Regions from separate parts of the Vallitalea maricola genome, predicted to be linked through region 2. Evidence: a T-box and tRNA genes for the amino acid it is inferred to sense, from the RefSeq annotation. Region 2 holds a T-box; the other holds one or more tRNA genes.
The links. A T-box is a leader RNA that pairs with one kind of tRNA and senses whether it is charged. The one in region 2 lies ahead of AACQ14_RS09730 (glycine--tRNA ligase), so its partner is inferred to be a tRNA-Gly.
Positions count from the first base shown of each region.

Region 1 (9,603 bases), on a different contig from region 2:
AAAAAAATCGTTAAAGAGAATCTTCCAATCAAAAGATTCGAATTACCTAGAGACGAAGCTATCAATTTTATGAAAGAAAAAGGCGAAGACTACAAAGTTGAACTTATTGAGGATTTGGGTAAGGATGAGGTAATTTCATTCTATGAGCAAGGGGAATTCGTTGACCTATGTGCTGGACCTCACCTTATGACTACTAAACCAGTAAAAGCTTTTAAATTATTATCTGTAGCAGGAGCTTATTGGCGTGGTGATGAAAAGAACAAGATGTTATCAAGAATATACGGAACATCTTTCACTAAAAAAGCTGAACTTGATGCATACATTCAAAAATTAGAAGAAGCCAAGAAAAGAGATCATAGAAAATTAGGAAAAGAGCTTGAACTATTTGCAATGTTTGATGAAGGACCAGGTTTCCCATTTTTCTTACCAAAAGGAATGGTGCTTAGAAATACATTGATTGACTATTGGAGAGAAGTTCATAATAGAGCTAACTACCAAGAAATAGCTACACCAATCATATTGAACAAAGAATTATGGTTACGTTCTGGACATTGGGATCATTATAGAGAAAATATGTATACTACAGTTATTGATGAACTTGATTATGCTGTAAAACCTATGAACTGTCCAGGTGGTATGTTAGTATACAAAAACAAAATGCACTCTTACAGAGATCTACCACTACGTGTTGGTGAATTAGGTCTTGTTCACAGACATGAAATGTCAGGTGCTCTACATGGACTTATGCGTGTTAGAAACTTTACACAAGATGATGCTCATATTTTCATGTTACCTGAACAGATCAAAGACGAGATTGTTGGAGTTATCAACTTAATAGATGAAGTATACAAAGTATTCGGTTTCAAATATCATATGGAGTTATCTACTAGACCAGAAGACAGTATGGGTAGTGACGAAGATTGGGAAATGGCTACTGATGCATTAAGACAGGCGCTTGATGAAAATGGTCTTGATTATGTGGTTAATGAAGGTGATGGTGCATTCTATGGTCCTAAGATTGACTTCCATCTTGAAGACTGTTTAGGAAGAACATGGCAATGTGGAACAATTCAACTTGATTTCCAATTACCTGAGAGATTTGAACTCGAGTATACTGGAAAAGATGGAGAAAAACATCGTCCTGTAATGATTCACAGAGTAGTATTTGGTAGTATTGAAAGATTTATTGGTATTTTAATCGAGCATTTTGCAGGGGCATTCCCAGCATGGCTTGCACCAGTTCAAGTAAAAGTTTTACCAATATCTGATAAATATAATGATTATGCAACTAAAGTTGTAGATGGATTAAAAGCAAAAGGCATCAGAGTGGAATTTGATGACAGAGCTGAGAAAATAGGATACAAGATCAGAGAAGGAAGAATGGAAAGAGTTCCTTATCTTCTAATCGTTGGTCAAAAAGAACAAGATGAGAATAAAGTAGCTGTAAGAAGTAGAGCCAAAGGTGACGAAGGAGCTATTTCACTTGACGAATTCATTGCAAGACTTGAAAAAGAAATTGAAAGCAAAGAAATTATAGAAGCAGAAGAGAAATAGGTAGTATCATGACTAATAAAAAGCACACTACTTATTTATTTTAAGTAATGTGCTTTTTATATTTGATTATATTAATTGGTGATTCAATAGATAGATTAAGTAAATTATAAAAAGTTATAAAAAACTATTGACAGAGATAGATTGAACCTGTATAATTAATAAGAAGTAAAATAAGTAGAAGTATCCACTTCTCACCTTAGGGTAATAAAGCTACTAGGGTAAAATACGTAAAAGATGGATAAATTCATTATTTATGTAATGTATATGAGTGGGTATTTTAATACGCGCTTTTTTTATTGTATAAAGATAAAGGCGAACTGTAAATAAAAAATTTTGGAGGTGTCCTACTATTAGCGAATTAATGATTAATGAGCAAATTCGAGACAGAGAAGTACGTTTAATCGATGATCAAGGTAACCAACTGGGTATTATGTCTGCAAGAGATGCTCAAAGGCTTGCTAGAGAAAGAAATTTAGATTTAGTTAAGATTTCCCCAAAGGCAAAGCCACCAGTATGTAAAATAATTGATTATGGAAAATTTAGATATGAACAAGCTAAGCGTGACAAGGAAGCTAAGAAGAAACAGAACATCATTAGTGTAAAAGAAGTTCGTTTGTCTCCTAATATCGAGCAACATGATATTAATACTAAGATGAAACATGCGAAAAAATTCTTGAATAATGGAGATAAAGTTAAAGTTTCCGTACGATTTAGAGGTAGAGAATTAGCTCATACTGCAATAGGTAGAGAAATCTTACTTAAGTTTGCAGAAAGTCTAGTAGACATTGCGGATATTGAGAAGTATCCAAAAATGGAAGGTAGAAGCATGGTAATGTTTATGGCGAAGAAAAGATAAATACGGTATTATAAGGAGGAAATTATTATGCCTAAAATGAAAACACATCGTGGCGCTGCTAAGCGTTTTAAGAAAACAGGAACAGGTAAATTAAAAAGAAATAAAGCATTTAAAAGACATATTCTAACTAAGAAAACAGCTAAGAAAAAGAGAACTCTTAGACATGCTACTATGATGGATAAGTCTAACGAAAAAGTAATGAAGAAGTTATTACCATACGTTTAAATATATAAACCGAACAGGAGGGAAAAATCATGGCAAGAATCAAGGGTGCTTTACACACACGTAAGAGACGTAAAAGAGTATTAAAGTTAGCTAAAGGATATAGAGGAGCAAAATCTAAACAATTCAGAACTGCTAAACAAGCGGTAATGAAATCAGGTGTTTATTCATATACAGGAAGAAAACTTAAGAAAAGAGATTTTAGAAGACTTTGGATTGCAAGAATTAATGCTGCAACTAGAGTTCATGGATTATCATATAGCAAATTCATGTATGGTCTTAAGTTAGCAGATGTTAATGTTAACAGAAAAATGTTAGCTGAAATGGCAGTTAACGATTCTGAAGGTTTCGCAAGTTTGGTAGAAACTGCAAAATCAAAAATTCAATAATAAATTCTAACATTAAAACTCTCTACTATATAGAGGGTTTTTTTATGTTCAATAAAATAGATATGTTTTTGTATTATATAATAAATAATACATTATACATATCTGTTTTTTATTAAGTAATAACGTTAAATGACTTTAATAATAGCTGGGAAAACATAGTATTTTGTAATAAAAACAAATATAAAGACTAATTATAGTTAATTTTAATTAGAGAAAAACTTAGTTTTTAAAGGATTCAGTAACTATACTTATTATTTTGTCACAATATGTTGTAATAAAGCATCCTCTATGTTAAAATAATGTTTAGATTAAAACACAAGAGGTGAGAGGATGTATAAAAAAGTTGGTAAAATAGTTTTGATTGTAGGGGCTCTGTGTTTGGTGTTTATTCTAGCGATAGGTTTTATAAAAGATAGAAAAAATACAGATGAAGTAACTGCACAGGGAAATGCGGTTGAAACTGAAAAAGATAATAAAGAACAAAAAAATGATTCAAAAGAAGAAGATAAGGGTGTAAAAGAACTACGATTATCTGAAGAAAATTTATTGTTAAAAATTGGTGATAAATATAATGTTAAAGTTGAAGGATTATTAGCTGATGGAAGCTTAATAGATTTGACTGATGATAGTAAGTTACTAAGTCATTCAGATAATGAAGAGAAGATATCTATTAAAGATGGAGAAATAGTTATTTTAGACAGTGCAAAAGCAGATGATGAAGCAACAATAACATATGTATATGAAAATATATCAGCTACAATTAATGTAAAAGTTGAAGCAGCTGAGGAACCAAAAAAAGAAGAGCCTAAGGAACAACCTAAGGAGGAACCAAAGGAAGAACCAAAAGAAGAAAACAATGAATCAGAACAAAATAATAATTCCAATAGTAATGATGATACAGTTATGATTGATGAAGATGGAAAACAAGTAGTAACAAATCCAAATGATATTCACGTATTAGTTAATAAACAAAGAAACCTACCAAGTGACTATGTGCCTGAAGATTTAATTAAACCAGATATTAAGTTTTCATTTACTCATGAAGACCCTAAAAGATATATGAGAGAAGAAGCGGCACATGCATTGGAAAGACTTGTAGCACAAGCAAAAGAAGAAGGAATTGAGATTGTAGGAGTTTCTGGATATCGTTCTTATAAGAGACAGGAAACAATTTTTAATTATAACGTGAATAAAAGAGGATATGAAGCTGCAAACAAAATAAGTGCAAAACCTGGGCAGAGTGAACATCAAACTGGTTTAGCTATTGATGTGTCATGTGCAGGAGTTAACTATAAACTACAAGAAAGACTTGGAGAATTGAAAGAAGGAAAATGGTTAGCAGAAAATGCTCATAAATTTGGTTTTATTATTCGTTATCAATTAGGAAAAGAAGAAATAACAGGATATCAATATGAACCATGGCATATTCGTTATTTAGGTGAAGACCTTGCAAAAGATGTTTACGAAAAAGGTCTTACTTATGAAGAATACTTCAAACAATATATGTTAAAAGAGTAGCCCCTAAGATTAGGGGCTATTTTTATGTGTTTTTATGCATATGAAAATGAAATTTTGGCAATAAAAAAAGCGCGAGACGGGATTCGAACCCGCGACCCTCGCCTTGGCAAGGCGATGCTCTACCACTGAGCCACTCACGCATATTACTAAATAATATAATTATGATTTAACGCAAGATATATTGTATCAGAAATTTAATAAATGTCAATAGTTTTTTAGTAGATTTATCTAGATATTATGATAGAATTATTATATGATATATTATTTATTAATGTGACTAACAAATTCATAAGAAAACAATTATTATGCATTTAAAGCTATTTAAGATATGAGTATATTATAAGAGGTTATGATAGCTATAGAAAGGAAGGGTGCACGGTGAAATGTAGTAAAAAACCAATTGTATGTCTTGACGCAGGTCACGGATTTTATTCATGTGATAAAACAACACCTGAATTTGAAGATGGAAGTACTATACATGAAGCAGAACAGAATTATCCCATAATGTATAGAGTAGCTAAATACCTAGAATTCAACGGAATGAAAGTTATTCTGTCCAATGATAATATCTATAAGGATAAAAGTGTAAAAGATAGGGTAGAAGTATGTAATAAAAGTAATGCGGATATAATGGTATCTATACGTAAAAATGGTATAAATCGTAAGTGGCAAAATTATGCCAAAGGAATAGAAACATATTGTTATAAATTTGGTGCTGAAGGGGAAAAATTAGCAAGAAGAATACATAATAATCTAATTAATGATACCAAGTTGTATAATAGAGGTGTTAAAGAAGGAAATTGGGATGTAATACAAATGACAAAAGTTCCAGCAGTATTATTAGAGTTAGGATTCATAGATTATCTGGAAGAAGCTAAACAGATGAAAGATAGATTTTGGCATGATAAATATGCTAAAGCAATAACAAAAGGTATATGTGAATACTTTGATATGGAAATAACAGAGTTTCCATATCTATCAATAAACGAATTAGAATATTACAAAGAGCAGATTATAGAGTTAGAAGATAAGATAGCTAAATTGCAAAAAGAGTTATTGGACAAAGACATAAGAAAAGATGATCTACCAATAAAGAGGGAGGATATATGATGAGTGAAATATTAGCTAAATCTTATAAAAATACTAGATATAAGTTAGATGGTAATGGGAAATATAGTATTAGACAATTACAGATTCCTATGGAAAATGTAGATGAAGATAAGCAAATAGACTTTTATGGCAATGGAGCTATAATTAATGATTTTGAAGACAAAATTGCGGAAATGTTGGGTAAAGATAAAGCTGTTTTTTTTCCAAGTGGAACTATGGCGCAACAGATCGCCCTTCGCATGTGGTGTGATATGAAACAAATATACAGAGTAGCATATCATCCATTAAGTCATTTGGAGATTTATGAGCAAGATGGTCTGAAGAAACTTCATAATATAGAAACTGTACTATTAGGAGAGCAAGATCGTTTGTTCACTATTGATGATTTAAAGAAGAGAGGAACAGATATCTCAACATTACTTATTGAGCTGCCTCAAAGAGGCATAGGTGGACAACTTCCAAATTGGGATGAATTAAATGAGATTCTAGATTATTGCAAGAAAAATAACATAAGGACACATTTGGATGGTGCAAGATTATGGGAAATAACTCCTTATTACCAGAAAGAATTAAAAGAGATATGTGCAGGTTTTGATAGTGTGTATGTTTCATTCTACAAGGGTATTGGTAGTGTAGCGGGAGCCATATTAGTAGGACCTAAGGAATTCATTGACGAATCCAAGATATGGAAACGCCGATATGGTGGAGATTTGATAAGTCTATATCCATATGTTATCAGTGCTGATTATTGGTTTGATAGGCGTATTAATAAAATGGAAACTTATTATAATAAAGCTAAAGAACTATCTAAATATTTTAATAGTATTGACGGAATTTACACCATACCCAAAATACCTGTTTCGAATATGTTTCATGTACATTTTAGTAAAGACGTAGATAATATTAATAAAATATTAGCAGAGATTATGAATAAGATTAGTGTAGGTATTACACCATATTTGATGGAAACCAAAAATACCTGGATGTTTGAAATCTGCATAGGTGATTCTTATGAAGAAATACCTAAGGATATCTTAGAAAAATGTTTTCAGGAGTTAGATACAAACATAAATCATAGATGATAATGATAAGGAGTGGTGAAATGAATACAGAAAGTGAAATAAAAGTATTTGCAGGAAGTACTGGTAAAGATTTTGCTGAGAAGATTTGTATTTATCTAAAATCACAGTTAGGAAAATCGAGAGTCATAACATTCAGTGAGGGTAATATATATGTAAAAGTTGAAGAAACTGTTAGGGATAAAGATGTATATCTAGTACAGTCCATTGGATTACGTCCTAATGATGAATTTACAGAAATTTTATTCTGGATAGACGCATTCAAAAGGGCAAGCGCTAATTCTGTAACAGTAATCATGCCTTATTTTTCGTATGCAAAAGGAGATAAGAAAGATGAACCAAGAGTATCCATACGTGGTAGAGTATGTACAGAATGCATTGAACTAGCGGGAGCAGATAGAGTTGTAACTATGGATTTGCATAGTCCACAGATACAGGGATTTTTTAAGAAACCAGTGGATCATTTATTTGCATTGCCTATATTGTGTGAATACATTAATTCTCTAAAAATTGAAGATTTAGTAGTAGTATCACCAGATTCAGGTTTTGCAAAAGAAGCTAGAAAATTTGCAAGGTATCTAAAGTTACCAGTAGCTATAGGTGATAAAGAAAGAGAAGGACATGACGAGAATGCTAAGATAATTGAAATTGTAGGTAACGTAAAGGGTAAGAACGCATTGATAGTTGACGACTTCAGTATTTCTGGAGGAACATTAATAGATCTTGCTAATGAATTGAAGAAACGTGGCGTAAATAGAATATTTGCATGTTTATCTCATGTACTGTTGAATAAGGATGGAGTTACAAAGCTTGAGAATAGTCCAATAGAGAAGCTTATTTCAACTGATTCAGTATATAACCCATATGTGATGGGTAGTAAAAAAGTAAAGGTAATTTCTGTTGCACCGTTATTCGCTGAGACTATAAGTAGAATACACAAAAGAGAATCGGTCAGTCCATTATTCAATAAAGTGCCAATAGAAGTTTTACAGATTGAAGAATAATACAAATATAGCTGGTTAATGGACATTGGATTTTTTAATAGATAGGAAGTGAGTAATATGCTGGAAAAAGGGTTTTATCAATTTATTCGTAAGCTTAAATTAGAACGTGATGGTATTAATTCCAAGGAATATCCATATTGTCTGAAAGCTGTACGTGAATTAAACGAATTAGAGTTGCATCCCAATGTTACATACATTATAGGTGAGAATGGGAGCGGCAAATCAACCCTATTAGAAGCAATAGCTGTGGCATTTGGGTTTAATCCTGAAGGTGGTAGTAAAAACTTTAATTTTAGTACACAAGAAACACATTCGGTTTTATCAGAATCCCTACGTCTTACTAAAGGGGTTAAAAAGCCCAGTGATGGTTATTTTCTAAGAGCAGAAAGTTTTTATAATGTAGCTTCTAATATTGAACAGTTAGATAGAGAAGGAGGATTTGGTCCGCCTATAATAGAATCTTATGGAGGTATATCTTTACATGAACAATCTCATGGTGAGTCATTCATGTCATTACTTACTTACAGGTTTGGAGGTAAAGGATTATATATATTAGATGAGCCAGAAGCGGCTTTATCACCAACAAGGCAGCTAGCATTATTAAGAAAGTTACATGAGTTAGTTATGAACGATTCACAGTTCATTATAGCAACCCACTCACCAATTATAATGAGTTATCCTAATTCAACTATTTATAGTTTAGATGATGATTATAAAAAGATAGAATATCAAGAAACAGAGCATTATAGAGTTATGAAGGATTTTATAAATAATCCTGTAGGAATGTTAAGGCATATCATGATAGATTAATACGACTATTCTGTGCAAGAAAAGTCGGTGTTGATTATGAAATTTCTATTATACTGTAGTTGAAGGGAGGTTATTTATGAATTGGCTAGAGAGAACTACTAGGGCAATAAATTATATTGAAGAAAATTTGATGGGTGATATTAATTATACTGAGGTAGCAAAAATGGCATGTTGTTCAACGTATCACTTTTCAAGAATGTTTGCTTTTATCACAGATATTTCTTTATCAGAATATATTCGAAGGAGACGTTTATCATTGGCAGCCTTTGAACTTCAAAATAGTGATATCAAAATAGTTGATTTGGCTATCAAGTATGGTTATGACTCACCAGATTCTTTTTCACGTGCATTCCAAAAACTCCACGGAGTAAGACCAACGAAAGCACGTACCAAAGGAATTCAATTAAAAGCCTTTCCTAAAATATCCTTTCAAATTACAATTAAAGGAGATATAGAAATGGAGTATAGGATTGAAGAACTTGATTTTGATTTTGCAGTAGTAGGTATTAAAAAGAGAGTAGAAACAAAAGATGCATTCAAGATAGTTCCTGCACTATGGAGTGATGCCGAAAAAGATGGATTACTGCAAAAACTTATTGATATGTCATGGGAAAACCCCCAATGTAAATTGGAAAGTCTACTAGGGATATCAGGTGAAAAAGCAACAATAATGAGTGATGATTTTGATTATTTTATGGGTGTACGTTATAATAATGAAGTACCAGATGGAATGGAAAAATTCATTATACCTGCATGTACATGGGCTGTTTTCCCTAATGAAGATAATTCAACATGGAAACGCATATATACAGAATGGTTACCAACGTCTGGATATGAATTAGCAGATATACCTTGTATTGAATGCTTTTATCCACCTGATCATATACCACAACGTGAAATATGGGTTCCAATATTATAAAATGAAATATAGAGTGGAGAAATTATTATGCCGATTGAAGTAATTTCACTAATAATTATTATTTTAACTTTCATACAATATTATATTGAATGGGAATATAGATCAACCAATAGAAAATTATTCCGAATACTATTTTACAGTA
Region 1 covers NZ_BTPU01000051.1:636-10,238, reverse strand. Annotated here, with positions in the region: gene thrS (threonine--tRNA ligase) at 1-1,554, shown strand, start outside; ribosomal protein L20 leader region at 1,721-1,856, shown strand; gene infC (translation initiation factor IF-3) at 1,916-2,410, shown strand; gene rpmI (50S ribosomal protein L35) at 2,438-2,635, shown strand; gene rplT (50S ribosomal protein L20) at 2,665-3,021, shown strand; gene AACQ14_RS14970 (M15 family metallopeptidase) at 3,352-4,539, shown strand; tRNA gene AACQ14_RS14965 (tRNA-Gly) at 4,608-4,679, opposite strand; gene AACQ14_RS14960 (N-acetylmuramoyl-L-alanine amidase family protein) at 4,918-5,649, shown strand; gene AACQ14_RS14955 (threonine aldolase family protein) at 5,649-6,731, shown strand; gene AACQ14_RS14950 (ribose-phosphate diphosphokinase) at 6,752-7,732, shown strand; gene AACQ14_RS14945 (AAA family ATPase) at 7,790-8,542, shown strand; gene AACQ14_RS14940 (AraC family transcriptional regulator) at 8,619-9,461, shown strand; gene AACQ14_RS14935 (hypothetical protein) at 9,489-9,603, shown strand, end outside.
Region 1: it encodes a tRNA-Gly, which carries the amino acid that the T-box ahead of AACQ14_RS09730 (glycine--tRNA ligase) is inferred to sense. The anticodon was not compared.

Region 2 (21,300 bases):
AAGAACAATCTGCATCATTGCAATTGATAGCAACCACTAGTGAAAAATTATCTAATCTAGCAAATGAATTGGATGAAACTACATCCCAATTCAAATTATAATATTGTTGATGTTGAAATTTAATAATAAATGAGGTGGCTAATAATATGACATATAAAGGATATAAACCGGAAACTCATGAAAGTGCTTATATTGCTCCAAGTGCTGATGTTATAGGACAAGTTAAGGTGAAAGAAAATGCAAGTATATGGTTTGGTGCTGTGCTTAGAGGAGATATAAATAAGATAACAGTAGGTAAATGTTCTAATGTACAAGACAATAGTACGGTCCATGTATCAGAGGATGCTGGTACAGAGATAGGTGATTATGTTACTATAGGTCATAATTGTATTATACATGGCTGTAAAATAAATGATTACTCTCTTATAGGTATGGGCAGCATAATATTGGATGGTGCAGTTATAAGTGAATATTCTATAGTTGGAGCAGGAAGCCTAGTTACAGGTAATAAGATATTTCCACCTGGTGTACTCATATTAGGTTCACCAGCAAAGGTTAGAAGAAAACTTACTGAAGAAGAAATAAACAAATTAAAACAATCAGCGAACCATTATGTTGATACTGCAAATGAATATAAAATTCAATAATAAGCAAGAGGAACTGTTACAAATCGGCAATAGTTCCTCTTGCTTTATTCATTGATGACTAATATCATTTAATGTATCTTGTTAGAAGAAGGAGCAGATGTTCGTCTTGTAGTTGTAACATATTTGAAAGTATATTATAATATACTCATATTTCATTAAAACTCTTTGATGGCATCAATTTTTCTTGTGTTAAATATTAAGAAGGCATTTTAGTAGAATATATGGCTTGTAGTAATTTACTTGATACAGATGGAGTGTTATAATATCATAGAATAAGAGAGATGTATTATAGGAGTAATAAAATGGATGACATAAAGACAAAAGGCATTGTTGTAAGTGAAATGCCTATAGGAGAAAATGATAAACGCATAGTTATTATTACAAAAGACAAAGGTAAGATAACAGCTTTTGCTAGAGGTGCTAGAAAAACAAATAGTATGTTTCTTGCTGGTTCTCAATTATTTTGTTATGGAGAATACATATTATATAAAGGAAAATCCTCATCCTATAATGTTAAACAAATACAAATAATAGAATCTTTTCATGGTATACGCAAAGATATAGAATTATTAGCTTATGGGTTATACGTATTAGAGTTTGCGGCATTTATCACCCAAGAAAATGTACCTAATAAATCCCTTATGAAACTTATGTTAAAAACTTTGCAGATATTAGTTAAGAAAGTCATTGACTATGATTTGATAATGAGAATATTTGAATTGAAAGCCATGAGTTATATAGGTTATACCCCTAATGTAATAAACTGTGTCAACTGTGGTGAGAAATGTGATAAGTATTCTTTCAGCATTAAGTTAGGAGGAATTATTTGCAAAAACTGCTCAAATGAGCACAAATATGTGCTTAGAATAGATAACAGTACTATTTATACCATGAGATATATTCTTGCTACATCCGTTGAAAAATTATTTAGCTTTCAGGTTAATGAAACTATCAAATACGAATTGACATTAATAATGAAAAAATATATTGAATATCATCTTAACCACAAATTCAAATCTTTAGATTTTTTATTAAAATTATAGAATGATAAAAAATTATTTTAAGGAGAATTATTATGAAAGTATTAAAATATTTTATATGCATATTTAGTATTTTTATCTGTATTTTTTTGTCTGGATGCACTTCTAAGAAAATAGATTTTATTGCTGGTGAATTCCTTTATGAAATAAATGATGATGATGTAGAAGTTACATTCATTAAGAAAAATGATAAAAATTATGATAAAGAAAAATATAAAGATTTTGTAGAGAGCAAGTTGAAGGAACATAAAGAGATAGATGTTAAGATTAAGAACATAGAATTGTATGGAGAAAATATAAGAATTACTTTTGGTTTTGAAGAATTATATGATTTGGATAGAGTTCTTAAAACAAATATTTTTCATGATTCTCTACAAGATTATCTAGATGATAATAATATTAATTATGACCAGTTTGAAGATAAGGATGTATTATATAATGTATTAAGTGGTGAAGAAATAACTGAACAACAGTTAGAAGATAATAAAAAATATAGTTTAATCAGACTAGATTGTAATAATTCTAAAATAAAAGTTGATGGAGATATAATATATGCAAGCAAGCAAGGTGAAATCATAAAGAAAGACACTATTTATTTTAAAAACTATGGCACTTATTATCTATTATATAAGCCTTCAACTGGAATAAGCAAATGGGTTTTATGGGCGTTGTTGATATTAATAGTTGGTTACGCTATCTACCTAGGTATTAAATGGCAATCTAACAAGAAAAGCTCTGTTAACTGTTATTACTGTGGTCAGAAGAATGATTATGATGCAATATATTGTAAAATATGTGGGAATAAGATTAATCAAGAGATAAAAGATAGCAATAATTAATTGTTAGTGATTTGGTTTTGAGTTTAATGTTCATACAAGCTAAAATGAGGTGGAAGTAAATGAGTTCTATTTCTAAGCATTATCGAAAACTACATATTGTACGCTGGATTGCTCGTGTCATAAGCTCGTTATCAATAGCATTTTTTCTCTTTATATTTATTGGAGAGTGTATATCTAATTTTGGTCCTTTGACACTAGAAGGAGTAATGATAGCAGGTTTTGCAGTTGTATTGATGGTGGGAGTTTTAATTTCTTGGTGGAAAGAAGGTATTGGTGGAATTATTTTAATAATTAGTGGTGTTATATTTGCAATATTTATTTACTTAACAGCAGGAACAAACAGGATTTTAGCATCAACGTTAATCAGTTCACCTTTTTGGACATCTGGGGTTCTATTCTTGATAATCAGATATAAAATAGGTGATAACAAAAAAATGTGATTAATATATCTATAAAAAATTTAATGAAATTTATCTTTTAGTGTTATTATCTAATAATTAACCTTGACATAGAAAGGCTGTTTTGTTATACTTTTTCTCATATATAGATATTTTATAAAATATATTGTAATTAAATATTATTATGTTGAATTATATAATGACTCTGTAATGACAAAGAGAAGTAATTAATTAAATAAATTCTTGTAGCGAGTTCAGGGTGGTGTGAGCTGAATAGAATATAATTAATGAATGGCACTTTTGAACAGATAATTAAGTGGATGTGCTATATTACATCAATTAGGGTGGAACCGCGGAAGATGTTCTTTCGTCCCTTCTAGGGATAGAAGAATGTCTTTTTTTGTGAAAAAATATAAATATAGATATATAGAAAGGATGTTTTAAGATGGAAAAGACTATGGAAAAAGTAGTTGCCCTTGCAAAGGCTAGAGGTTTTATTTATCCAGGATCAGAAATATATGGAGGATTAGCTAACACATGGGATTATGGTCCTCTTGGAGTTGAACTTAAAAACAATGTAAAAAAAGCTTGGTGGCAAAAATTTATTAAAGAAAGTCCTTACAATGTAGGTATTGATTGTGCTATATTAATGAATCCACAAGTATGGGTGGCTTCTGGTCATGTAGGCGGTTTTAATGATCCATTAATGGATTGTAAAAGCTGTAAAGAAAGATTTAGGGCTGACCAATTAATTGAAAACTACATGAAAGAAAATAATCTTGAAATTGAAGATGCTGTTGATTCATGGTCCAATGAAAAAATGAAAAATTATATTGAAGAAAATGGTATTGTCTGTCCTTCTTGTGGAGAGAAAAATTTTACAGATATTAGACAATTCAATTTGATGTTCAAAACTTTCCAAGGTGTAACAGAAGATGCTAAAAATACTGTTTATTTACGTCCAGAAACAGCACAAGGTATTTTTGTTAACTTCAAAAATGTACAACGTACGTCAAGAAAGAAAATTCCATTTGGTATTGGTCAAATAGGTAAATCTTTCAGAAATGAAATTACACCAGGTAACTTTACATTTAGAACTAGAGAATTTGAACAAATGGAATTAGAATTTTTCTGTGAGCCAGGAACAGACCTTGAATGGTTTGAGTATTGGAAAAAATATTGTGTCAATTGGATATTATCTCTTGGTATAAAAGAAGAGAATATGAGATTGAGAGACCATAGCCAGGAAGAATTATCTCATTACAGTAATGCAACATCTGATATAGAATACCTATTCCCATTCGGTTGGGGTGAACTATGGGGTATTGCTGATAGAACAGATTTTGACTTAAGAAAACATCAAGAAACTTCTGGTGCTGATTTGACATATTTTGATGATATGAAAAAAGAAAAATATATTCCATATTGTATAGAGCCTTCACTAGGTGCAGATAGAGTAACACTTGCATTTTTATGTGAGGCATATGATGAAGAAGAATTAGAGAATGGTGATGTAAGAAAAGTACTACGTTTCCATCCAATAATAGCTCCAGTACAAATTGCTGTTCTTCCATTATCTAAAAAATTATCTGAAGAAGCAGAGAAAATATATGCTATGTTAGGTAAACATTATAATGTTGAATATGACGATAGAGGTAGTATAGGAAAAAGATATCGTAGACAAGATGAAATAGGAACTCCTTATTGCTTAACATTTGATTTTGATTCTTTGGAAGATGGAGCTGTAACTATTAGAAATAGAGATTCAATGGAACAAGAAAGAGTTAAAATTGATGACTTGCTAAATTATTTAGGACAAAGAATAACATTTTAGCATAAAATTACACAAAAAAAAATATTAAACAGTTACTTTATTAGTGAATTGGTTAAAATCTATATATTAGTAGAAAAAAACAAAAAAAAATCTACTTATTTTAAGTTTTTGTGTTATAATATATGTCGGACTGACATATAAGTAAAATTTTAGCAAATAGCATCAGATAAATAATTTACAGTTATATTGATGAAATGGTTGTTAGAATTATACAATTTGGTCATAATTTATTATAAGGTCATTAATTAACTTATTTATCTTTATCAAGTACTAATGACATAAAAACTAAGAGGTTTAAGCCTTAAGTTTTTAATATAAATAATTAAAGAAAAGATTATCAGGAGGTATATTTAATGAGCAAGAAATATGTTTATATGTTTAGTGAAGCTGATGCATCAATGAAAAACCTTCTTGGTGGAAAAGGTGCTAACTTAGCAGAAATGACTAAGCTTGGTTTACCAATCCCTCAAGGATTTACTGTTTCAACTGAAGCTTGTATTAATTATTATGATAATGGTGAAAGTATTTCTGATGAAATTAAACAACAAATCGAAGAAGCTTTAGTGAAAGTTGAAGAAATTAATGATAAAAAATTTGGTGATAATAGCCAACCATTATTAGTATCTGTTCGTTCAGGTGCTAGAGTATCTATGCCTGGTATGATGGATACAGTTCTTAACTTAGGACTTAATGATGTATCTGTTGAAGGATTCGCAAAAGCTACAGAAAATGCAAGATTCGCATACGATTCTTATAGAAGATTTATTCAAATGTTCTCAGACGTTGTTAAAGGTCTTCCAAAATCAAAATTCGAAAGAGTATTAGACGATATCAAAGAAGCAAAAGGATACGCAAGTGACTTAGATTTAACAGCTGATGATTTAAAAGACGTAATCACTGCTTTCAAAAATTTATATAAAGAACAATTAGGTGATGACTTCCCACAAAATCCAAAAGAGCAATTAATGGCAGCTGTAGAAGCAGTATTCGGTTCATGGAACAACGAACGTGCTATCATCTACAGAAGAATGAATGATATTCCAGGTAACTGGGGAACAGCTGTTAATGTTCAAACAATGGTATTTGGTAACATGGGTGAAAGTTCAGGAACAGGTGTTGCTTTCACAAGAAACCCTGCAACTGGTGAAAAAGGAATCTATGGAGAATACTTATTAAATGCACAAGGTGAAGACGTTGTTGCTGGTATTAGAACACCAGAACCTATAACAAGACTTGAAGAGGATATGCCAGAAGTATACAAACAATTCATGGAAATCGCTTCTAACTTAGAGAACCACTACAAAGATATGCAAGATATGGAGTTTACTATTGAAAAAGGTAAATTATATTTCTTACAAACACGTAATGGTAAAAGAACAGCAGCTGCTGCATTAAAAATAGCTGTTGATCTAGTAGAAGAAGGATTATTAACTTCAAAAGAAGCTTTAATGAAAGTTGAGCCAAAACAACTTGATCAATTACTTCACCCTAACTTTGACGTTGCTGCATTAAAAGCTGGAACTGTAGTAGCTAAAGGTTTACCTGCATCTCCAGGAGCTGCTGCTGGTAAGGTATACTTTACTGCAGAAGATGCTGCTGAAGCTGCTAAGAGAAACGAAAGAGTTATATTAGTTAGATTAGAAACTTCACCAGAAGATATTGAAGGTATGTACGCTTCAGAAGGTATCTTAACAGTACGTGGAGGTATGACATCACATGCAGCTGTTGTAGCTCGTGGAATGGGTACTTGTTGTGTATCTGGTTGTGGAGACATCGTTATTGATGAAGAAAAGAAAGTATTTACTGTTGCTGGACAAACTGTTAAAGAAGGAGATTATATCTCATTAGACGGTTCAACAGGAAATATTTACATTGAAGATATTAAAACAGTTGATCCTGAAATTTCAGGTGATTTCGAGAAGTTCATGTCATGGGCTGACGAAGTTAGAACATTAAAAGTAAGAACTAATGCTGATACTCCAAGAGACGCTCAGAAAGCTGTTGAGTTTGGTGCTGAAGGTATCGGACTTTGTCGTACAGAGCATATGTTCTTCGAAGAAGATAGAATTGCAAAAATGAGAAAAATGATCGTTGCTAAAGAAGTAGAAGAAAGAAAAGCTGCTCTTAGCGAATTATTACCAATTCAAAAAGGTGACTTCAAAGGTATGTACGAAGCATTAAAAGGAATGCCAATGACTGTACGTCTTCTTGACCCACCACTACATGAGTTCTTACCTCATGATGAAGAAGATATCGTTGCTTTAGCAAAAGATATGGGTATCACTTTTGAAGAATTAAAAGCTACTGTTGATTCATTACATGAATTCAACCCAATGCTTGGTCATAGAGGTTGTCGTTTAGCTGTAACATATCCAGAAATAGCTGAAATGCAAGCAACAGCTATTGTTGAAGCAGCAATCGAAGTTAAGAAAGAACAAGGATACGATATCGTTCCTGAAATCATGATTCCATTAGTTGGAGAAATTAAAGAATTAGCATATGTTAAAGATGTAGTAGTTAAAGCTGTTGACGCTGTAATAGCTGAAGCTGGTGTTGAGATGGAATACAAAGTTGGTACTATGATTGAAATTCCACGTGCTGCATTAACTGCTGATGCAATTGCAAAAGAAGCTGAATTCTTCTCATTTGGTACAAATGACTTAACTCAAATGACATTTGGATTCTCTCGTGATGATGCTGGTGCTTTCTTAGAAGATTACTACAATAAGGGAGTATTTGAATCAGATCCATTTGCTAGATTAGATCAAACTGGCGTTGGTCAATTAGTTAAGATGGCAGCTGAAAAAGGTAAAGCTACAAGACCTGATATTAAATTAGGTATCTGTGGAGAACATGGTGGAGACCCTGCTTCAATTGAGTTCTGTCATAAAGTAGGATTAAACTATGTATCTTGTTCACCATTTAGAGTACCTATCGCTCGTTTAGCTGCGGCTCAAGCTGCTTTAAATAATTAATAAATAGGAATTTATATTCCGTGAAAAAGCCGTCAGTTTGACTGACGGTTTTTTGTTATATTATAGAATTAAGAATGAAGGTGTGTTTTTATGGATATGAAAATAATATTTGCTCCTATCATAGGTGCAGGAATAGGGTATTCTACTAATTGGATTGCAATCAAGATGTTATTTAGACCTTACACTGAAAAAAGAGTCATGGGTATCAGACTGCCCTTTACACCAGGATTAATACCAAAAGAAAGAGAAAGAGTAGCTAAATCAATTGGTGAAGTTATTCAAGATTATTTATTGACAGATAAAATTATAGTAAACGAACTACTAGAAGATTCAACAAAAGATCATGTACTGGAATTAATAAACCATAATTTGTACAATGATGAAGGAAATATTGATTTAGAACAATTACTATTATCTAATGATAATAAACCTGTACTTGATAAATTGAAAGATATCCTGGTTAGAAGATTATATGACCTTATACAAGATAAAAATACAAAAGAACAATTGCAAAAAGCAATAAGTGAAAGAATAAGTACAAGTCTAAAAAAAGTCAAATTGACAGATATAGTAAGTGAAGAAGAGCTTAATCATAAATATGAAGATATCATATACAATCAAAAAACCAGAGCAATATTAACTGATTTCTTATCTGGCATAATCAAGGAAGAGGCCACTATCAATGAGATAATTGATGAAGAGATGATTAATAATGTAAAAAGATTTTTTATTGATTATATTGATACATTAACAAGTGACTTGAAAATATTTGAAAATGAAAAGCTGAAAGAAAGAGTAGTAGGTCTGATTGATGCAACTATAAAAGAAAAAGTTGGAGCTTTCGGTGCTATGTTTGTTAATGGAGAGAGTATTTATCAAACCATAGCAGAAAAATCAAAAGAAAAACTACAAGAACAAGAAGTAAAAGATGAAATATATACATTTGTAATAGAAAAAATAGATGAAGTAACTAATAGACCTTTAAGAGAGATTTTATCTAATGACACAAGAGAGAGTTTGATTGGATGGTTAGCTTATTACATACCAAAAAATCTTTCAAAATTAGATATTACTAGTGCCATTGACTTGAAGAATAATGATCTATACTCATTAATTAATAACTTGGTAAATGATAGTCTAGAAGATAAAATCAACCATATGGTTAATGACAATTATGAAGAAATGCTGAGAGACAAAGATATTAGTGAAAGTATTGAAAAAATTGTAGATACTTTGTTTGATAGAGTGCTACCCACTAATATTAAGGTTACAGATGAAGATAAGAAGGAGATAGATACTTTTATCCTTGATAAATATAGTTCATTTGTTAATAAGCACATGACTAAACTGATAAGAGATGTAAAATTAAGTTCTATCATAGAAAAGCAGCTTAACATGTTTGATATCAAAATGCTGGAAGACATCATATTATCCATTGCCAGAAAAGAGCTCAATGCGATTACTTTACTAGGCGGATTATTAGGCTTTATCATTTCTTTTCTCGCTGTTTTATTATAGATTTTTTGCAGATATCAATTTATTATTTATGTTGACTTTTGAGTATATGTAAGATATAATTAATACAAGTGATAATCATTATCACTAGATGGAGTTGATTATATGACATTAGATAAAGCGGAGAATAAACAAATATTTATTGTAAATGATATTGTGCAAGAACAAAGAATGAAAAAACGTCTTCAAGACATGGGATTGACTAAAGGAACTAGAATAAAGGTTCTATCTAATAATACAGGCGGTTCTTTTATTCTTAATATTAGAGGTTCAAGAGTTGTAATTGGCAAAACAGTTGCAGAAAAAATACATGTTCAACCTAGTGAACATGAAGCTTATGATATAAAAGCTGTTGGTAATGCCTGTTAGAATTATTGAATTATAAAGCAAAGCTTACCATAAAATGAGTTAATGAAAGATAACTTGATAGTCTATAAAGATACTTTTATAAGTGTCTTTTTGTATGTTTACAGAAAGGGATATGACAATGAATGGTGATATAAGAGTTGCTTTTGTAGGAAATCCTAACTGTGGGAAAACTACATTGTTTAACGCATATACAGGGGCTAAACACAAAGTAGGAAATTGGCCTGGAGTTACTGTAGAAAAAAAAGAAGGAACAATTACATATGATGACAATAAGATAACACTTGTTGATTTACCTGGGATATATAGTATATCTCCTTATTCGATGGAAGAAATTCTTACAAGAGAATATATATTGGAAAATGATCCAGATGTAGTTATTAATATTGTTGATGCCTCTAATCTAGAGAGAAATCTATATTTAACACTTCAATTAATAGAACTTGGTAAGCCAGTTATCATAGCTCTTAATATGATGGATGTTGCTAGAAACAGGGGATTTATAATTGATATCTCCAAATTATCAGAACAACTGAATGTACCTGTTGTAGAAGTTGTAGCTATTAAAAAGACAGGTTTAGATGATTTATTGAAAAAGATTATCCATACAGCTGGTAATAAAAAAGATTATGAACCAATTAAATTAGATTATGGTAATAAGATTGAAGAAGAAATAGATAAAGTAGAAAAAGAACTTTCAGGAAAAGACATTCACCATAATACATTAAGATGGTATGAATTAAAAGTTGTTGAAAATGACAGGGAAATATGTAATAAGCTAAATATAAAGAATGAATTTAATTATGAAGAAGAGATTGCAAAAAGGAAATATGATTATATTACTGATTTCATTAATAATATTTTGACTAACCCTTATGAGGAAGATGAGACGTTTTCTGATAGAGTGGATAAAATTGTGACTAATAAATGGGCTGGACTTCCTATTTTCATTTCTATGATGTTACTTGTGTTCGCTTTCACATTTAAAGTAGGAAACTTTTTAGCTGATTTGCTTAATATAGGATTCCAAGGCTTTAGTAACGTGATTACGGATTTATTGACATCCATAGGTGCAGCAGACTGGTTACTATCACTAATAGTTGATGGTATTATAGGAGGAGTAGGAGGAATACTTATTTTTCTTCCTAATATTGCTTGTTTGTTTTTAGCCATATCCATACTAGAGGATAGTGGATATATGTCAAGAGTTGCCCTAATAATGGATAAATTCATGAGAAAATTAGGACTTAGTGGAAAGGCATTCATACCAATGATTCTTGGTTTTGGATGTTCAGTTCCTGCGATTATGACAGCTAGGACTCTAGAAGATGAAAGAGATAGATTGACAACTATACTGATAACACCTTTTATGTCTTGTAGTGCAAGATTACCGATTTATATATTATTCTCAAATATATTTTTCCCAGGAAATGAAATATTAATCGCATTTTCATTATACTTTCTTGGTGTAGTTGTAGCAGTATTGATTGCTTTAATATTCAAGAAAACCCTATCCAAAGGAGAAACTGCTCCATTAATATTGGAACTACCAGCGTATAAGAAACCTTCTCCAGGCACTATTCTCATATTTGTATGGGAAAAGGTAAAAGGATATATAATTAAGGCTGGAACAATAATATTTGTTGCGTCTATAGTAATATGGTTTTTACTAGAATTTAATTTATCAGGCAAGGCGGATATAACAACTAGTATGGGAGCGTCTATTGGACAAGTTATAGCACCAGTATTCAAACCTCTGGGATTCGGTAATTGGCAAGGGGCTTTATCATTGATTGCAGGAATAATGGGTAAAGAGATTGTTGTAAGTACTATGACTGTTATTTATGGTATAGGAGATGTAGCTTCTGATGGTAACATGTTACAGTTGTCAACTAAACTGATAGCTGCTGGTTTTACTAGCCTTAGTGCATATTCATTTATGGTTTTCTCATTATTATATACACCTTGTGTTGCTACATTAGGAGTAATAAAGAAAGAAACCAATAGCTGGAAATGGACAATATTCTCATTTGTATATCAATTGGTAGTAGCTTGGATAGTGGCAATGATTGTATATCAAATCGGAAGTATGTTTATATAAAAAGCAATGTTATAAAAATAGGCTGTTTCATAATATGCATTTTATGTTTATCTTTTGGATATTGGCATAAAAGATATTATGAGATAGCCTAATTTGCTGTATGTGCTACAAAATTGTACCAAAAAGAAAAAACACATAAATAAGAGGATTTTAATAAAAAATGCAGTATATAATAATTATAATGATTTTTTAGAGACTTAATTATAATATACGTTATACAAAAGAAGGGGGCGTTTTATATAGATTGTCTAAGAATTGAACAAGAAAAGCGGGAAGACATTATTTTAGATAAATACGCAATGAAGAGTAAAAATACTCGAGGGAGAGAAATAGAAGAAGAACCATGTGATATTAGAACGGAATTTCAAAGAGATAGAGATAGAATAATACATTCAAAAGCATTCAGAAGGTTAAAACATAAAACTCAAGTTTTTATATCTCCTGAGGGAGATCATTATAGAACCAGATTGACCCATACTTTGGAAGTAGCCCAAATCTCAAGGACTATAGCAAGGGCACTTAGACTTAATGAAGATCTCACAGAAGCAATTGCATTGGGACATGATCTGGGTCATACACCTTTTGGACATGCTGGAGAATTTGCACTGAACAAAGTGTGTATCTATGGGTTTAAACACAATGAGCAGAGTATCAGAGTTGTAGAGAGATTAGAACGAAAAGGTAAAGGACTCAATTTAACATGGGAAGTAAGGGATGGAATAGTTAATCATCCAACAGCAGGAAAGCCAAGTACTCTAGAAGGTAAGGTAGTAAGGTTGTCAGATAAGATAGCGTATATAAATCATGATATTGATGATGCTATAAGAGCTAGAATTCTATCTGAAAAGGATTTGCCATCAGAATATACTAAGGTTCTAGGAGCAACTTCTAGATCTAGAATCAATAATATGATACATGATATTGTGAAAAATAGTATGAACAAGAATGATATTATTATGAGCAAAGACATGGAAAAGTCAATGAGCAGTCTTCGAAAATTTATGTTTGAAAATGTATATGTGGGTTCAAAAGCAAAAGAGCATGAATTGAAAGCCCATAATATGTTAAGACAGTTATATAAATATTTTATAATCAATAAGGAACTGTTACCTATGGAGTATCAAGATATGATTGATATTAATAATGAACCTATTGAAAGAGTTGTATGTGATTATATAGCTGGAATGACGGATAGATATTCTATTAACATCTTCTCAAAGTTATTTATACCTGCTTCTTGGAAAGAAATGTAGCTTTGTGTAGTTTGTCGATGATTTAATAAAAATTTATAAATAATTAAACATTTTTAACAAAAATAAAATTAATTAAAGGAATCTTAAAAAGTATGTCGAAAAATAATAGGGTGTGCAAAATACAATACAATATTAATAAGATATTACAATTAAGGAAATGGAGTTTTAATTCTATATGTATTATCCAGAAGAATTAATTGAAGAAATAAGAATACAAAATGATATTGTAGATGTCATATCATCGTATGTACAATTAAATAAAAAGGGTAGTACCTATTTTGGGTTATGTCCGTTTCATAATGAAAAGACTCCATCATTTTCTGTTAGCAGTGATAAACAGATGTATTATTGTTTTGGCTGTGGCGTTGGAGGCAATGTTTATACATTTGTCATGGAATATGAGAATTTTTCATTTGTAGAAGCTGTAAAATTCTTAGCTGATAGAGTTCATATTACTTTACCAACAGTGGAAGTTTCTGATGAAGTTAAGAAACGGATGGATTTTAAACATCAACTAGTAGAGGTTAATAAAACAGCTGCTAGATATTTTTACTATCAATTGAAATCCGAAAAAGGTAAATATGCTTTGGAATACCTGCAAAAAAGAGGAATCAGTGAAGAAACACTTAAAAAATTTGGATTAGGTTATTCTAATATTTTTAGAAATGATTTATATAGATATCTTAGTGAAAAATATGATGAAAGAGTGCTTAATGAATCAGGTTTGGTTATTCCAGAGAAAAAAACTCCAGGAGAATATTTTGATCGTTTTTGGAATCGTGTTATGTTTCCTATATTTGATGTACATAATAGAATTATAGGGTTCGGAGGTCGTGTATTAGGTGACTTCAATCCAAAATATCTCAATTCTCCCGAAACAAAGTTGTTTGATAAAAGACGTAATCTATATGGTCTTAATTTAGCTCGGTCTTCAAGGAAAGAAAATATCATTATTGTTGAAGGATATATGGATGTTATTTCATTATATCAAGCTGGTATCACTAATGTAGTAGCTTCCTTGGGAACGGCGTTTACTATTGAACAGGCTGCATTGATTAAGAGGTATACAGATAATGTTGTAATATCATATGATAGTGATACAGCTGGAATAAAAGCTGCACTTAGAGCTATTCCAATACTAAAATCAAAAGGGTTATCAGTAAGAGTACTGAGAATAAAAGATTATAAAGATCCTGATGAATTCATAAAAAATAAGGGAAGTGAAGCATTTATAAATTTAATTAATAATGCTACATCAGGCTTTATGTTTGAAATTGAAGAATTAGGAAATAAATTCAATTTAGAAGATCCAGATAACAGAACAAAGTTTCATAAACAAGTTGCTACAAAACTTTTAGAACTAGATAGTGAAATAGAAAGAGATAATTATCTAGAAGCAATAGCTAAAATATATAATACCAAAAAACAACTATTAGAAAAATTAGTTGTAGAGACTGGTAAAAATACGGGGATTGTATCCTCTAGGCAAGAAATAAAAAAAATAAATAGCCAAAAAAACAAGAATTCGGAAGATGGTATAATATTGGCACAAAAGAGTATATTAACATTAGTTGCTAATAATTATGATATCTATAAAATAGTAAAAAAATATTTAAAGGTGACAGAGTTTCTTGATGAGTTTTATAGAAAGGTTGCCAAGGAAGTTTACGAAGCCTATGAAAATAGCAAAAAAGTGGAATATGCAGTTATTATTAATAAGTTTATGGAATTAGAGGACCAAAAGAAAGTAGCTGGAATCTTCAATAAGAAGATATTGTTTGAGAATAAACTCCAATTAGAAAAAATAATAAATGAAAATGTCAAACTAATAAAAGCTGCTAATATTGATGCTAATTCGCGTATTATAAATAACACAAATGAACTACAAAAACTTATTTTAGCAAAAAGAGAATTACAAGGATTGCATATTTCTCTTAAGGATGGTTAGACTAGTAAACACAAGGAAAGGATGGATCCTGCGTTATGGCGAATGAAGAAAATTTAAGTAAGTTTGAGGAAAAAATGAAAGCCTTAATTGATTTGGCCAAAAAAAAGAAGAATGTTCTTGAATATAAAGAGATAGAAGCCCATTTTGGTGAATTAGTAAATGATGCTGATAAAATTGAAATAGTATATGATATCTTAGAAAAAGCAGGTATTGATGTATTAGGATTAATTGAAGAAGATGATGAACCAGTCAAAGAATTGGATTTATCTTTACCTGAGGGACTTAATATTGATGACCCTGTAAGAATGTATCTAAAAGAAATCGGTAAGGTACCATTATTATCAGCAGAAGAAGAAGTAGATTTGGCCATGAGAATGGAAAATGGAGATCAAGAAGCTAAGAAAAAATTAGCTGAAGCTAACTTAAGGCTGGTTGTAAGTATTGCTAAACGTTATGTTGGACGTGGTATGTTATTCCTTGATCTTATTCAAGAAGGTAATCTTGGACTTATTAAAGCTGTTGAGAAATTTGATTATAGAAAAGGTTATAAATTTAGTACTTATGCAACATGGTGGATTAGACAAGCTATAACAAGAGCTATAGCTGACCAAGCAAGAACAATAAGAATTCCTGTGCATATGGTTGAAACAATTAATAAGCTAATAAGAGTATCAAGACAATTATTGCAAGAATTAGGAAGAGAGCCTGCTCCAGAGGAAATTGCTGAAGAATTAGATATGCCTGTAGATAAGGTAAGAGAAATATTAAAAATATCTCAAGAACCAGTTTCCTTGGAAACACCTATAGGTGAAGAAGAAGATAGTCATCTTGGTGACTTCATTCAAGATGAAAATGTTCCTATACCAGCAGATGCCGCTGCATTTACTCTTTTAAAGGAGCAGTTAGTAGATGTACTTGATACATTAACGGATAGAGAACAAAGAGTTCTGAGACTAAGATTCGGTCTTGATGATGGAAGAGCAAGAACTCTTGAAGAAGTAGGAAAAGTGTTCAACGTTACAAGAGAGAGAATAAGACAGATAGAAGCAAAAGCACTAAGGAAACTAAGACATCCAAGCAGAAGCCGAAAATTAAAAGATTATCTAGAGTAATTCCATTCACCACATAAAGTATAAGATATCCTGTACTTTAGTGGTGATTTTTATAATATTTCCTACTAAAAGAAAACTACATGAAATATAGGGTACAGAAAAGTACAATACACAAATACAAAAGCTATATGAAAAATACCGAGTGGAGATAGTATAGGGGAATATGGAGCAGTGAGCCAAGGACGGCGAACTCAGTCGTTTAAACATGGACGTTTAATCGACTGACGGAATATTTCCCTATACTATCTCCGCGACTGTTAGGCACAGTCCATAAGGAGGCACTATGGAAATATCAAATAGATTAAAAGCTATTAGTGATATGGTAGATAATAATTCAGTCATAGGAGATGTAGGCACAGACCATGGATACATACCCATTTATTTGGCAAAACAACACAGAATAAAGCATGCCATAGCACTAGATATAAATAAAGGACCCTTAGAAAAGGCTAAAAAGAATATTAAAGAATATAATGTAGAAAACTATGTCGAGACTAGATTATCTGATGGGTTAAAAGAAATAAACGAAAATGAAGTGGATACTATTATAATTGCAGGAATGGGTGGAACACTTATAGAAAGAATTTTAGATGATGGTTCTAATATAGTATGTAGTGTTCATAAATTAATATTGTCACCACATTCCGATACCCAGTGTATCAGAAAAAAAGTACATGAACTCTATTTCACAATAACTAAAGAAAAATTAATCAAAGATGAAGGAAAATATTATAACATAATATGCGCTGAGAAAGGAAAAGAAAAAAAATATGATACTATAGGCTATAAATATGGTAAAATATTAATTGAAGAGAAAGTACCTTTACTTAAAGAAAAGCTACAAGTAGAGAAAAGTAAGTATACACAAGTGTTAGAAATTCTTAATAGACAAAATACAGAGAATGCAATAGCAAGAAAAAAAGAGATACTATCAGAATTGAACATTTTAGAAGAGGTGTTAGGATGTCTGTAAAATGTATTGAAATAATTAGCAAAATGAAAGAATTAGCACCACCCAAATTAGCTGAAAGCTGGGATAATGTTGGCTTGTTAGTTGGTGACAGTAATATGAGGGTTGAAAAAATATTGATATCTTTAGATGCAACGAAAGATGTTGTCGACGAAGCAATTTCAAATGAAGTAGATATGATATTAACTCATCATCCAATTATTTTTAAAGGTGTTAAACATATAAACACTTCAACTGTTATTGGCAGAAAGCTTATTAAATTGATTAAGAATGATATCTGTGTATATTCAGCTCACACTAATCTTGATTCAGCTAGTGAGGGATTATCAGTTTTATTAGCTGACAAATTAAAATTGAATGATAGTGATATTCTAGAACCTAACAATAACTTTGATGTACTAGATTTATGTGGTACAGGTAGGATCGGTTACCTAGAAGAAATGACTTTAGAAGAATTGAGTCATTATGTAAAAGATAAACTTAATCTGGAGAGGGTTAGAGTAATAGGTAATTTGGATAAAAGAATCAAGAAAGTGGCTGTGAGTCCTGGCAGTTCTATGGAATTTGCAGAGACTGCATATAAAAACGGTGCAGATGTCTATATAACAGGTGATATAAAATATCATGATGCAATGGATTATCAAGAAAAAGGAATGGCTCTAATAGATGCTGGACACTTTGGTACCGAAAACATTGTACTGCCTATGTTTGAGCAGTACATTAAAAAATGTTTTGGTGAACAACTACAAATCATTACCAGCAAGATTAATAAAGATCCTTTTATCATAAAATAGTATAACTAAAATGAGGCAAATAATTAAAATTACGAAGGGGGTACTAACATGAGAAACTTAGTGGAAATAATATTACCAGACGGTAGAAAAAGACATGTAGAAAAGGGTATTTCATTACTAGAACTCAGTAAAAAGTATCAAAAAGAATTTAAGGCACCTATAGTATTAGCATTGACAAATAATAAATTAAAAGAATTACGTAGTCATATAAATGTAGATTGCAAACTAGAATTCTTAGATTTAACAAGTAGAGATGGTTACAGGACATATCTTAGAAGCGTATCATTTTTGATGATAAAATCAATTTATGATATCTTAGGAAGAGGTCCATCTGCAAAAGTAATAATACATCATTCTCTAAGTCGTGGATTCTATTGTGAGTTAAAAGATCATGAAGTAACAGAAGAATTATTAGTTAAAGTTAAAAACAGAATGGATGAATTGGTTAAAAAAGATGTTCCTTTCTTGAAAAGAACAGTCAGTCTTAACAAGGCAATAAAAATATTTGATGAAAATTTTATGGAGGATAAAGTAAGATTATTCAACTATAGACGAGTATCAAATGTTAATTTATATAAAATAGAAGATTTCGAAGATTATTTTTATGGATATATGGTTCCAAGTACAGGATATCTTAATAATTACGATTTACTAAAATATGAAGATGGTTTTATTCTACAATTCCAAAGTAGAAATAAGCCTACGGATATTGCACCATTCCATAACCAGCAAAAATTATTTAAGACCTTGAAAGAATCCTCTGACTGGGGAGAAATAATGGATGTAGAAACAGTAGGAGCACTCAATAATAAAATATCAGAAGGTAAGATTAATGAACTTATTTTAATAGCAGAAGCATTACAAGAGAAAAAGATAGCAGCTATTGCTGATACAATTATGAAAGATATAGACAAAAAGAAAATAATATTCATTGCTGGACCATCATCATCAGGTAAAACAACATTTGCTCATAGATTATCAATTCAATTAAGAGCTAATGGATTAAAACCTCATCCTATATCAGTTGATAATTATTTTGTTAATAGAGAAGATACACCTAGAGACAAAAATGGTAATTATGATTTTGAGTGTTTGGAAGCCTTAGACATAAAGCAGTTTAATACAGATATGATGAACCTGCTGAATGGTCAACCAGTTGAAATGCCAGAATTTAATTTCAAAGTTGGTAAAAGAGAGTATAATGGCAGAGTTCTGCAACTAGAGAAGAATGACTTGTTAGTAGTTGAAGGTATTCACTGTCTTAATGATAAATTATCAATGGGGATTCCAAGAGATAATATGTTCAAAATATATATTAGTGCTCTTACTCAACTGAATGTTGATAATCATAATAGGATACCGACTACAGATGCAAGATTGCTAAGAAGGATTATTAGAGATAACACTTATAGAGGAACCAACGCTGAGAAAACCATAGCTATGTGGCCATCAGTTAGAAAAGGTGAGGAGTTATATATCTTTCCATATCAAGAAAAAGCAGATGTGATGTTTAATTCTGCTTTAGTTTATGAGCTGGCAGTATTAAAACAGTATGCAGAGCCATTGTTGTTCAGTATATCAAAAGATAAACCAGAATATATTGAAGCAAAAAGGCTAATCAAGTTCTTAGATTATTTCTTAGGTGTTAGTAGTGAAAAAATTCCTAGAAATTCTTTGATTAGGGAATTTGTTGGTGGAAGTTGTTTTAGATAGAAATAAGGGTTGTCGAATATTCGACAACCCTTTGAATTTATATTTAATTTGGAATGGATGTTGGTATTGTAATGATTATTTCAGTTCCGATTCCAAGCTTGCTTCGTACTTTTATTTTACCTTTGTGTCCTAAAACAATGATTTTGGCAATGGATAATCCTAGACCATGACCACCTGTCTGTCTAGTCCTTGATTTATCTGAACGATAAAAACGGTTAAAAATATTACCTAAATCTTCACGGCTGATTCCGATACCTGTATCTTTAATACTAATACTTATACCTGCATCTGCTTTATAAGATTTTATGATAATTTTTCCGGATGGTGGAGTATATTTGATTGCATTATCCACAAAAATTCTAATAGCTTGTTTTAATCTATTTTTATCACCGCTAATTAATACGTTTGGAGTTATTGTATGTTCAATTATGTGCTTTTTGTCAATAATTCCAGTTTCTTTTATGACTTCATTCAATAGCTCATTTATATAGAAATTTTCTATATTGTATTCTAGAGTCTGATTATCATGTCTGGCAAGAAACAGTAAATTTTCTACTAGATCTTTCATGTTTTCAGCTTCATTTTTAATAGCTTCAATTGACTCATTAAGAACTTCTTCATCTTTTTTACCCCATCTTTGTAACATGCTGGCATAACCATCAATTATTGAAATCGGAGTTCTTAGTTCATGGGATACATCCGAAACGAATCTTTTTTGTTTAGTATAATCTGTTTTGAGGCTATCAAGCATTTTGTTCAATGTATATGCCAAATCTTTTAATTCATATTTGGCTTCGCTGATATTTAATCTGGCATCCATGTTATATATAGTTATATCCTTAGCCATTGTTGTCATAGTATATATAGGTTTTAAGACTTTTTTACTTTTATGAGAACCAAATAACCAAATGATAAATAGACCGAACAGTTCACCTGCACCTACCAGAAGGGCTAAAATTTTTGTTCTATTAGTAAATGAGCTGACATTGAAATAATAAAATATCTTATGGAACTTATTGTTCAAGGAAATTATATCCTTGTATGGTAATTTCTTATTTTCTTTTATGAATTCAAAAAACTGGATTTTTGTCTCAGGATAAGGTATACCAAATAAGTTATCATCGCTTGCATAGACTATATTATCATCCAGTTCTGCAATAATAATATCTGAATCTCTATAAACAGCTATTTTTCTAATTGTATCTTTTATTTCCAAGTCAGTTGTACATTCTTTTAATAAGCTTTCATCAACATTTATTTTCTTAGGTATAAAAATTTTATGTTCCAAATATAGATATCCACTAATCACAATTAGTAACGTAAAAATACAACTAATTAAATACAACATAATATAATTAAACGTTATTTTCCTTTTAATAGAGAACTTAACTTTTCTAATATTATTATTAAATATATTGTTTATAAATTTCAATATAGTATAAGGTAGAATTAATATATTAATCAGCAGTTTTTTTAAGAAAACTAGAAATTTATTCATCATCTTTTATTAAATATCCTACCCCTCTTACCGTATGAATCATGTCCATACTATATTTTTGGTCAATCTTACCCCTAAGATATCGTATATATACGTCAATAATATTCGTATCACCATAGTATTCAAAACCCCAAACTTTTTCTAAAATATTTTCTCTGCTAAGAACTATGTTACGGTTTTCTAATAGATAGACAAGTAGTTCAAATTCTTTTTTAGTCAGAATAACTTCATCATCATTTACTTTAACTTGACGTTGTCTTTTATTAAGAGTCAGATTCTTGAATATTAATACTGAAT
Region 2 covers NZ_BTPU01000028.1:30,305-51,604, forward strand. Annotated here, with positions in the region: gene AACQ14_RS09705 (methyl-accepting chemotaxis protein) at 1-101, shown strand, start outside; gene AACQ14_RS09710 (gamma carbonic anhydrase family protein) at 147-647, shown strand; gene recO (DNA repair protein RecO) at 950-1,690, shown strand; gene AACQ14_RS09720 (hypothetical protein) at 1,723-2,526, shown strand; gene AACQ14_RS09725 (DUF7670 domain-containing protein) at 2,586-2,966, shown strand; T-box leader at 3,126-3,302, shown strand; gene AACQ14_RS09730 (glycine--tRNA ligase) at 3,370-4,758, shown strand; gene ppdK (pyruvate, phosphate dikinase) at 5,112-7,733, shown strand; gene AACQ14_RS09740 (DUF445 family protein) at 7,824-9,251, shown strand; gene AACQ14_RS09745 (FeoA family protein) at 9,354-9,617, shown strand; gene feoB (ferrous iron transport protein B) at 9,712-11,715, shown strand; gene AACQ14_RS09755 (deoxyguanosinetriphosphate triphosphohydrolase) at 11,955-12,968, shown strand; gene dnaG (DNA primase) at 13,144-14,916, shown strand; gene rpoD (RNA polymerase sigma factor RpoD) at 14,952-16,028, shown strand; gene AACQ14_RS09770 (tRNA (adenine(22)-N(1))-methyltransferase) at 16,312-17,001, shown strand; gene AACQ14_RS09775 (Nif3-like dinuclear metal center hexameric protein) at 16,992-17,792, shown strand; gene AACQ14_RS09780 (nucleoside kinase) at 17,841-19,505, shown strand; gene AACQ14_RS09785 (sensor histidine kinase) at 19,549-20,793, opposite strand; gene AACQ14_RS09790 (response regulator transcription factor) at 20,996-21,300, opposite strand, start outside.